Regions from separate parts of the Aquitalea sp. genome, predicted to be linked through region 1. Evidence: predicted binding sites of a transcription regulator. Region 1 holds the regulator's gene; the other holds the start of a gene.

Evidence for each region. Region 1 encodes sigma-54, which starts transcription at its own class of promoters, with help from an activator protein. Its sites were predicted from a motif close to CTGGCACGCTTCATGCTT; they were not measured.
Region 2: the regulator sigma-54 is predicted to act here: its motif matches at 2,725-2,742, upstream of glnA (type I glutamate--ammonia ligase).

Annotation. Positions count from the first base shown of each region.
Region 1 is NZ_JASLFG010000055.1:30,079-34,445, forward strand. Features, by position in the region: gene ptsN (PTS IIA-like nitrogen regulatory protein PtsN) at 1-433, opposite strand, end outside; gene hpf (ribosome hibernation-promoting factor, HPF/YfiA family) at 554-877, opposite strand; gene QVF59_RS18205 (RNA polymerase factor sigma-54) at 949-2,370, opposite strand; gene lptB (LPS export ABC transporter ATP-binding protein) at 2,374-3,105, opposite strand; gene lptA (lipopolysaccharide transport periplasmic protein LptA) at 3,102-3,656, opposite strand; gene lptC (LPS export ABC transporter periplasmic protein LptC) at 3,646-4,206, opposite strand; gene QVF59_RS18225 (KdsC family phosphatase) at 4,203-4,367, opposite strand, start outside.
Region 2 is NZ_JASLFG010000049.1:70,038-74,404, reverse strand. Features, by position in the region: gene QVF59_RS16815 (DUF4124 domain-containing protein) at 1-444, opposite strand, end outside; gene QVF59_RS16810 (BLUF domain-containing protein) at 714-1,136, shown strand; gene glnA (type I glutamate--ammonia ligase) at 1,238-2,656, opposite strand; gene QVF59_RS16800 (rhodanese-like domain-containing protein) at 2,940-3,392, shown strand; gene aroE (shikimate dehydrogenase) at 3,520-4,341, shown strand; gene mtgA (monofunctional biosynthetic peptidoglycan transglycosylase) at 4,345-4,367, shown strand, end outside.

The DNA of each region.
Region 1 (4,367 bases):
GCTGGTATAGATCGGCACGCGATGGCGCACTCAGCAGTTGCTCACGCAATTGTTTGCTGGAGAAAAGCTGGGCCAGTTCTGACAGAACCTGCAGATGCAGATCAGTTGCCTGCTCCGGAACCAGCAGTACAAACAGGCTTTGCACGGGCTTGCCGTCCGGGGCATCGAAAGGAATGGGGTTTTTCAGGCGGATGAACACGCCTGCAGCTTCCTTGAGCCCTCTGGCCCGGCCATGCGGAATGGCCACGCCCTGGCCCAGGCCGGTGGAGCCCAGTTTTTCCCGGGCAAACAGGCAGTCGAAAATTTCACTGCGCGCAATGCCGTGGGTATTTTCGATAAGGAGGCCCACCTGCTCGAAGACACGTTTCTTGCTGGCGACATCCAGGTCCGGAAGAATGTGGTCCTGTGTCAGGATTTTGCCAATCAGGCTCATAGGAATGTATGCACACGGCTACAAAAACTGGCCAATTCTACGTTGCCTTCATCAAAATGAAAAAGGCTCCGTGCAAATAAAAACGGGAACCCGTGGGTTCCCGCATCGTCGGTCAGGTGATTACAGGGATGCTTCCGGCTGAACTTGCGGAGTTGCGCGGTGTTCGCTCTGTTTTTCCTTGTGCTTGAGTACCTGTCGATCCAGCTTGTCCATCAGCGCATCGATGGCAGCGTACATGTCGGAGTCGGTGGCTTCTACGTGGATATCCTTGCCGGAAAGATGAACGTTGACTTCCGCTTTCTGTACCAGCTTGTCCACCGACAGGGTGACGGTGACGTCGATCACGTGATCGACATGGCGGGTGATACGTTCCAGCTTGCTTTCCAGAAATTCACGGATTGCCGGGGTTACTTCGAGGTGGAGACCGGTTACTTTGAGGTTCATACCCTAACTCCTTCTTGTGTTGACTGCCCGGTCGGGTCGGCCGGGCGAGCGGATATTCTTCAAGACACGCTTTACAGTGCCTTGCGCAGATTGACCGGCGGTATCTGCATAGCTTCACGATACTTCGCAACGGTGCGTCTTGCAACCTGTATCCCTTGCTTGCCCAGTTCGTCGGCAATGGCGCTGTCCGAAAGCGGCTTGGCTGTGTTCTCACCATCGATCATGCGACGGATATGGGCCTTGATGGCGGTGGCTGAGCATTCGCCGCCGCTGTCGGTTTCCAGTGCGCTGCCGAAAAAGTATTTCAGTTCGAACAGGCCGCGAGGGCAGAGCAGGTATTTCTGGGTGGTGACGCGTGACACCGTGGATTCATGCAATCCCAGCTCGTCTGCAATGTCACGCAGGATAAGCGGGCGCATGGCCACTTCACCGTGTTCAAAGAACGCTTGTTGCCTTTCGACTATAGCTTCTGACACTTTCAGAATGGTGTCAAATCGTTGCTGGATGTTCTTGACCAGCCACTTGGCTTCTTGCAGGCGACCGGTCAGTTCGCCTGCTGCGCTGCGGTTTTCCGACAGCATCTGGGCGTACAGCTGGTTGACGCGTAAGCGCGGTACCGCCCCGTTATTGAGTTCGGCCACCCAGTGGCCGCGGCGTTTGCGTACGGTGACATCCGGGATGACATAGTGCACGTCTTCGCCGCCGAAACCGGCGGCGGGGTGGGGAGTCAGTCGGGCGATCAGTTGCTGTGCCTGGCGGATGGCTTCGTCATCCGCGCCCAGTATGCGCTTGAGGCGGGTGTAGTCCCGATTGCCGAGCAAGCTGAGGTGCTCTGCCACGATCTTGCATGCCAGGGCATGGCCAGGCTCTTGGTGCGGCAGGCGAGCCAGCTGCAGGCTGAGTGATTCGGCAAGGCTGCGTGCGGCAATGCCTGCAGGGTCGAACTGCTGCAGCAGGCGCAGGCCAACCATCAGTTCGTCGCATTCCAGTTCCAGTTCCAGCGGCAGATTGCTGGCCAGTTCTTCCATGTCGATGGTGAGAAAGCCGTTATCGTCCAGTTCTTCAATCAGCAGCTGTACGATGGCCTGATCCCTGGTGGGCAGCGTCAGCTCCCCCAACTGGGCCAGCAGATGTTGGCGCAGGCTGACCGGGCAGGGGACATTCAGCATGGGGTCGAACTCATCGTCACCGTCGTTGCGCCGGCTGCCACTGCCCCAGTCGGTCAGCTCGCCGCTGCTTTCGCTGTGGCTGTCATTGTCGCTGCTGTCGGATGTGGGGGTGGTTGATTCTTCGTTGCTGCTGGCGGACTCGGTGGCGGGGCCTTCCTGCGCGGGCAGGTCGTCGCCGCGTTCCAGCATGGGGTTGTCCAGAAGGAAGCGCTCTACCTCGGTTTGCAGGTCAAGCGTGGACAGCTGCAGCAGCTTGATCGACTGCTGCAGTTGTGGAGTGAGGGTGAGTTGCTGTGAAACCCGGAGCTGTAATGACTGTTTCATGGTTTACAGGTGGAAGTGCTCGCCCAGGTAGACCTGGCGCACTTTCTCGTTGTTGACCAGTTCTTCCGGTTCGCCGGATGCCAGTACCGAGCCATCGCTGATGATGTAGGCCCGGTCGCAGATGCGCAGGGTTTCCCGGACATTGTGGTCGGTTATCAGTACGCCGATGCCACGCTGTTGCAGGAAAGTGATGATTTTCTGGATGTCGATCACGGCAATCGGGTCGACACCGGCAAAGGGTTCGTCCAGCAGGATGAAGCGTGGGCGGGTGGCCAGTACCCGGGCAATTTCCACCCGGCGTCGCTCGCCGCCGGACAGGGCCAGCGCATTGCTTTCGCGCAGGTGAGCGATGTTGAGGTCGTCCAGCAGCAGGCTCAGTTCCTTCTCCAGCTTGTCGCCCTTGTAACCGGCAATTTCCAGCACTGCGGTAATGTTTTCCTCTACCGTCATCTTGCGGAAAATGGAGGCTTCCTGCGGCAGATAACCCAGGCCAAGGCGGGCGCGCTGATGGATGGGCAGATGGGTGATGCTGCTGCCATCCAGCGTGATTTCGCCTTCATCGGCACCGATCAGTCCGACAATCATGTAAAAGCTGGTGGTTTTGCCGGCACCGTTCGGGCCAAGCAAACCGATGACTTCTCCACTCTGGATCTGCAAGGCGACGTCTTTGACCACCGTGCGTTTCTTGAAGCGCTTTTTCAGCCGCTCCACTTTAAGGATGCTGGGGCCGCTCATTGCGCGCTTCCGTCGGTTTTTTTGGCGGCAGGGGTGTTGTCCCTGGGCTTGGGCTGGATGATGGCAGTGACACGGCCACCATTGCTGCTGGCCCCGCTGCTGACGTCATACATTTCGGTTTCGGTGTTGTAGGTAATCACATTGCCGATGACCAAGTCGTTGCCACGCTTGACGCGGGCGTTGCCGGTCAGCACTGCGGCGTGGGTGACGGTGTTGTAGTCCAACTGGTTGGCCTGGCCTTCGATCCATTCGTTCTTGCCATCCATTTTCTGGCGGAAGACAACTTGGCGGCCGGTGGCCTGCATGGTCTGGTTCCCCTGCTTGTCCTGGGTGACGGTGGCGCGGTCGGCATTCAGCTTGAGTGTACCCTGAATGATGATGACATTGCCCTGCCATACCGTGACGCCCTTGAGCTGATCGAGATTGCCGCGGTCGGCACTGATTTCGATGGGTTTGTCGCGGTCAGTCTTTTCGGCATGGGCAGTCTGGAGGGCGCACAGGCCTAGGGCCAGCCAGGCCAGCCGGATGAAGCGGCGGCAGTTATTTTTCATAAGTGACCTTTGCATTGGACAGCAGCTGCAACTGGCCGGCCTGCTGTTCGTAGATGAAGCCGACGGCGCTGCCGGTCGACTTGCCGTAGTAGAAGTGGCTCAATGCCGCGGACTGGGCGATATGGCGTACGGTGTCGATGCGCATATTGCTGCTGAGCACACGGGTTTCCTGTTGGGTACCGGTGGCAGGCTGGATCAGTGTGACTTTCTTGTCGAACAGCACCTGCTTTGTCTTGCTGTTGTACCGACCGCTCTCACCGATGGCGTGATAGGCCAGTGTGCCGTTCTTGTAGCTTTGCAGGTCTGGTGCCTCGAAATATGATTCGGTGCGGTCAGGGTATTGCCACATGCGGCTGGCAATCAGTTTTTCCTGCAACATTCCCTTGGGGTCGAAGCGGGTGGCCATGACGTTATCGGCCACGACCTCGGGCTTGTTGGGGTCAAGTTCGCGCTTGTTGGGCTGCCAGCGTGACACGGCGTCCAGCCAGACGGTGAGCAGACCGGTAATCAGCACCAGCAGGATGGGAAACAGACGGTGCGAACGGATCATGCCAGGTACCGGGCCAGGATGGCGTCAAAGCTGCCCTGTGCCTGCATGATGAGTTCGGCCAGCTCACGTACTGCACCCTGTCCGCCGGGAAAACCGGTGACATAGTGCGCGTGCTGGCGCACCAGGGTGGGCGCTGCCGGGACGGCCACAGCCAGGCCGAC
Region 2 (4,367 bases), on a different contig from region 1:
GCGGCGTAGTGCATCCACATTCTTCTGCCGATCGGTTACCGCGTCCTTCAGCTTCTGTACCCGGTCCAGGTATTTCTGGTAGTTCCGGGTTTCATCGCCGTTGCGGGTGGCTGCGCCGTCGGTATAGGCTTTTTGTGCATCAGCCAGCGCCTTTTGCTCGTTGGCCAGTTCGCCTTCCAGAATCTTGCGCCGGCCTTCATCCCGCTTGGTCTGGGTACCGTTGTCCACACTGGGATAGCCGTCCGGTGTCGAGGCAGGCTTGCCGCTGCCCGACGTGTGTGGCTTGCTGTTGCCATAGGTTGATAGCGGTGCCAGGTGCATGGGCTTTGCTCCCTTGATCGGCACATTGGTGAAGGTGACATTGCCATTGGCGTCGATGTATTTGTATACCTCGGCATGGGCAAGGCCACAGGTCAGCAGCAGGCAGAAAGCAAGGGTTTTCATGGTGTCGGGCATCTGCGGTGAAAACGGGTGGACGTGACACTATGATAAGCAAAAGGTTGGCTCGCGTCACATCTGCATGACAACAATGCCACTGCAGTCATGCCGCATATCATCCTGATTGTGTCATCATGCGGTCCGGCTTCACGTCGTGCCAATGGCATGCCATGTGACTGGATTTGATGTCCGGTATTCATGCAGAAGGTGAATGAGGAAATGTTTGCAGTCATCCGTTCAGGCCATCACCTTGTAATTTTACAGAAAGCTTGCTCATGCTGATCCAGTTGCTTTATTCCAGCAAAGCCACCACGGCCCTGTCGCCTGCTGAATTGACGGTAATCCTGGACAAGTCTGTGGCCAATAATCAGGCCAGGCAGATCACTGGCCTGTTGCTATACCGCGATGGTTGTTTCTTGCAGCTGCTGGAAGGTGAAGCTGACGTGGTGGAAGCGGCTTTCAGGAGAATCAGCCTTGATCCGCGCCATCATCAGGTGGAGTCCCTGTTTCGCAGTGAATGCAAGCAACGCGAGTTTGCCCAGTGGTATATGGGTTTCCATATACCGCAGCCAGAGGCGCTGGCGCGCTTTCCCCAGTTTGCCCCGGTGTTCGACCCGGGATTTGATGTCAGCCAGCTGGTCGTTGCGCCACAAGATGGTTTGGCCATGCTCAAGGTTTTTGCCGGGCTACCGGGCTGAGCGCTCCCAAGTGGCAGCTGGCAGCCATGAAAAAACCCGCACAGCGCTGCTTGTGCGGGTTTTCTGTATCTGGCAAGGCGTCAAGAGACACCCAAACCTGATTACAGCGAGTAGTACATTGCAAATTCTACCGGGTGGGTAGTCATGCGGGTCAGGTTTACTTCCTGCATCTTCAATTCGATGTAGGCGTCAATCCATTCGTTGGAGAACACACCGCCACGGGTCAGGAAGTCGCGGTCTGCGTCCAGGGCCGCCAGGGCTTCGTCCAGGCTGGCGCACACGGTCGGGATCAGCTTGTCTTCTTCCGGCGGCAGGTCGTACAGGTTCTTGTCAGCGGCATCGCCCGGGTGAATCTTGTTCTGGATACCATCCAGACCGGCCATCAGCAGTGCGGAGAAGCACAGGTACGGGTTAGCCAGCGGATCCGGGAAACGGGCTTCGATACGACGGCCCTTCGGATTGGCAACGTGCGGGATACGGATGGAAGCGGAACGGTTCTTGGCGGAGTAGGCCAGTTTTACCGGGGCTTCGTAATGCGGAACCAGACGCTTGTAAGAGTTGGTACCCGGGTTGGTGATGGCGTTCAGAGCCTTGGCGTGCTTGATGATACCGCCGATGTAGTACAGGGCGGTGTCGGACAGGCCAGCATAGCCGTCGCCAGCAAACAGGTTCTTGCCGTCTTTCCAGATGGACTGGTGAACGTGCATGCCGGAACCGTTGTCACCAACGATGGGCTTGGGCATGAAGGTAGCGGTCTTGCCGTAGCTGTGCGCCACGTTTTGAACCACGTACTTCAGGATCTGGGTCCAGTCGGCACGCTGGGTCAGGGTGCTGAACTTGGTGCCGATTTCCATCTGGCCGGCAGTGGCCACTTCGTGGTGGTGAACTTCAACCGGTACGCCCAGTTCTTCCAGCAGCAGAACCATGGCAGAACGCAGGTCTTGTGCGGAGTCAACCGGCGGAACCGGGAAGTAGCCACCCTTCACGCCCGGACGGTGACCGGTGTTGCCACCTTCGAATTCTTCAGCGGAGGCCCATGCAGCTTCTTCGGACTTGATCTTCACGAAGCAACCGGACATGTCGGTGCCCCAGGTGATGCTGTCGAATACGAAGAATTCCGGTTCCGGACCGAAGTAGGCGGTATCGCCCAGGCCAGAGGCTTTCAGGTAGGCTTCAGCACGCTTGGCGATGGAGCGCGGGTCACGGTCGTAGCCCTTGCCATCGGCCGGGTCGATCACGTCACATGACATGAATACGGTGGGTTCATCGAAGAAAGGGTCGATCTTGGCGGTGGCCGGGTCAGCCATCAGCAGCATGTCAGAAGCCTGGATACCCTTCCAGCCCGCGATCGAAGAGCCATCGAACGCGTGGCCGTGCTCGAACCATTCATCAGCATCTTCCAGCAGAACGTGTGCCGGGATGGTAACGTGTTGTTCTTTACCACGGGTGTCAGTAAAGCGCAGGTCTACGAACTTGACGTCGTTTTCTTGAATCAGCTTGACTACGTCTGCAACCGCCATGAATGTTCTCCTAAAGGCAACGTGCATCGAAAGCAATATTGCTTGATAAAGATGGTACGCTTCGCTTGAAGCATGAAGCGTGCCAGGCTAAGAACGCTAATTTAATCATTGTGTCACAGGGTATCCGGTCCGGCTAGTCATTCGGATTGCACCAAAATGGGATGCTGCATTGTGCGCACGCACCAATTCAGTGCGATTGGCAATCCGCAGATGTATCCGGGTGCCAAGTCAGCCCGCGTGCATAGGGTGGCATGGCTACATTACAAGGAAAGGAAGCTTCGATATGGAACAGTCCGCAGTCATTTTGCAAACCGCTGCCGAACGTGCAGCAAGCCAGCAACTGGGCTATCAGGGGGCATTGACGCCGCCGGAGGCTTATTATCTGACCCAGCATCTGGAGGGGGCGGTGCTGGTGGATGTCCGCAGTGCTGCAGAGTGGCAATTCGTGGGTGTGGTACCCGGTGCCTTGCGTATCGAGCTGCGCACTTTCCCCGGTATGCAGCCTAATCCGCAGTTCACTGCCCAATTGCAGGGCGCAGTAGACAAGCAGGCAATGCTGCTGCTGATGTGCCGAAGCGGGGTGCGTTCGCATGAGGCGGCGGTAATGGCCGCTGCTGCTGGCTACAGCCGGGTTTACAACGTGCTGGAGGGTTTTGAAGGCGATAAGGACGGGCTGGAGCATCGCGGCAATCTGACCGGCTGGAAAGCCCACGGCCTGCCCTGGGTACAGGGCTGAACAGGGTCTAAATTGTTGGGACAGGGGTATTGACCGGTTGATGTTTATGACGTTACACGGCAAAGTGCTACCTCAGCAGATGAACCGCATGATGCGGTAGCACCACAGGAATCCAAGAAAGCTGATCATGACCAACCGTTACGCCGTCATCGGTAACCCCGTTTCCCATAGCCAGTCGCCGTTTATCCACAGTGAATTTGCCCGCGCCACCGGCGAGGCCGTGCAATATGAAAAGCTGTTTTCCGAATTGGGCAAATTCGACGAAGTGGTTGGCCAGTTCGTACAAAATGGCGGTCTGGGCCTGAATGTCACCCTGCCGTTCAAGGGTGATGCCTTCCGTATGGCGCAGGAAGTCACTGAACGCGCCCGTGCTGCCGAAGCGGTGAATACCCTGACTTTCCGCGATGGCAAGGTATATGGCGACAATACCGACGGCGTCGGTCTGGTGCGCGATATCGTGGAAAATCTCGATTTTCCGATGGAAGGCAAAAGCATCCTCATTCTGGGTGCCGGCGGTGCCGTGCGCGGTGTGCTGGAGCCAATCCTGGAACAGAAACCGGCTAAGGTCACCATTGCCAATCGCACCCTGATCAAGGCGGAATCCATCGCCCACCATTTTGCGCCCTGGGGTGCTGTGGTGGCCAGCGGCTACGAGGCGCTGGAAGGCAAAACCTTTGACATCATCATCAACGGGACTTCCACTAGCCTGCACAACGAAATTCCGCCACTGCCGGCAAACATCTTTACCGCGCGCACACTGGCTTACGACATGGTGTACAGCAAGGGCCTCACCCCTTTCCTTAAGCGTGCCCAAAGCGAAAATGCCGGCATGCTGGCTGATGGCCTGGGCATGCTGGTGGAGCAGGCTGCCGAGTCCTTCCATATCTGGCGTGGTGTAAAGCCGGACACACGCAAGGTCACCAATATGCTGCGAGAAGTGCTGGCCTGATTGATGCGTCTTTTATTCAAGATCAT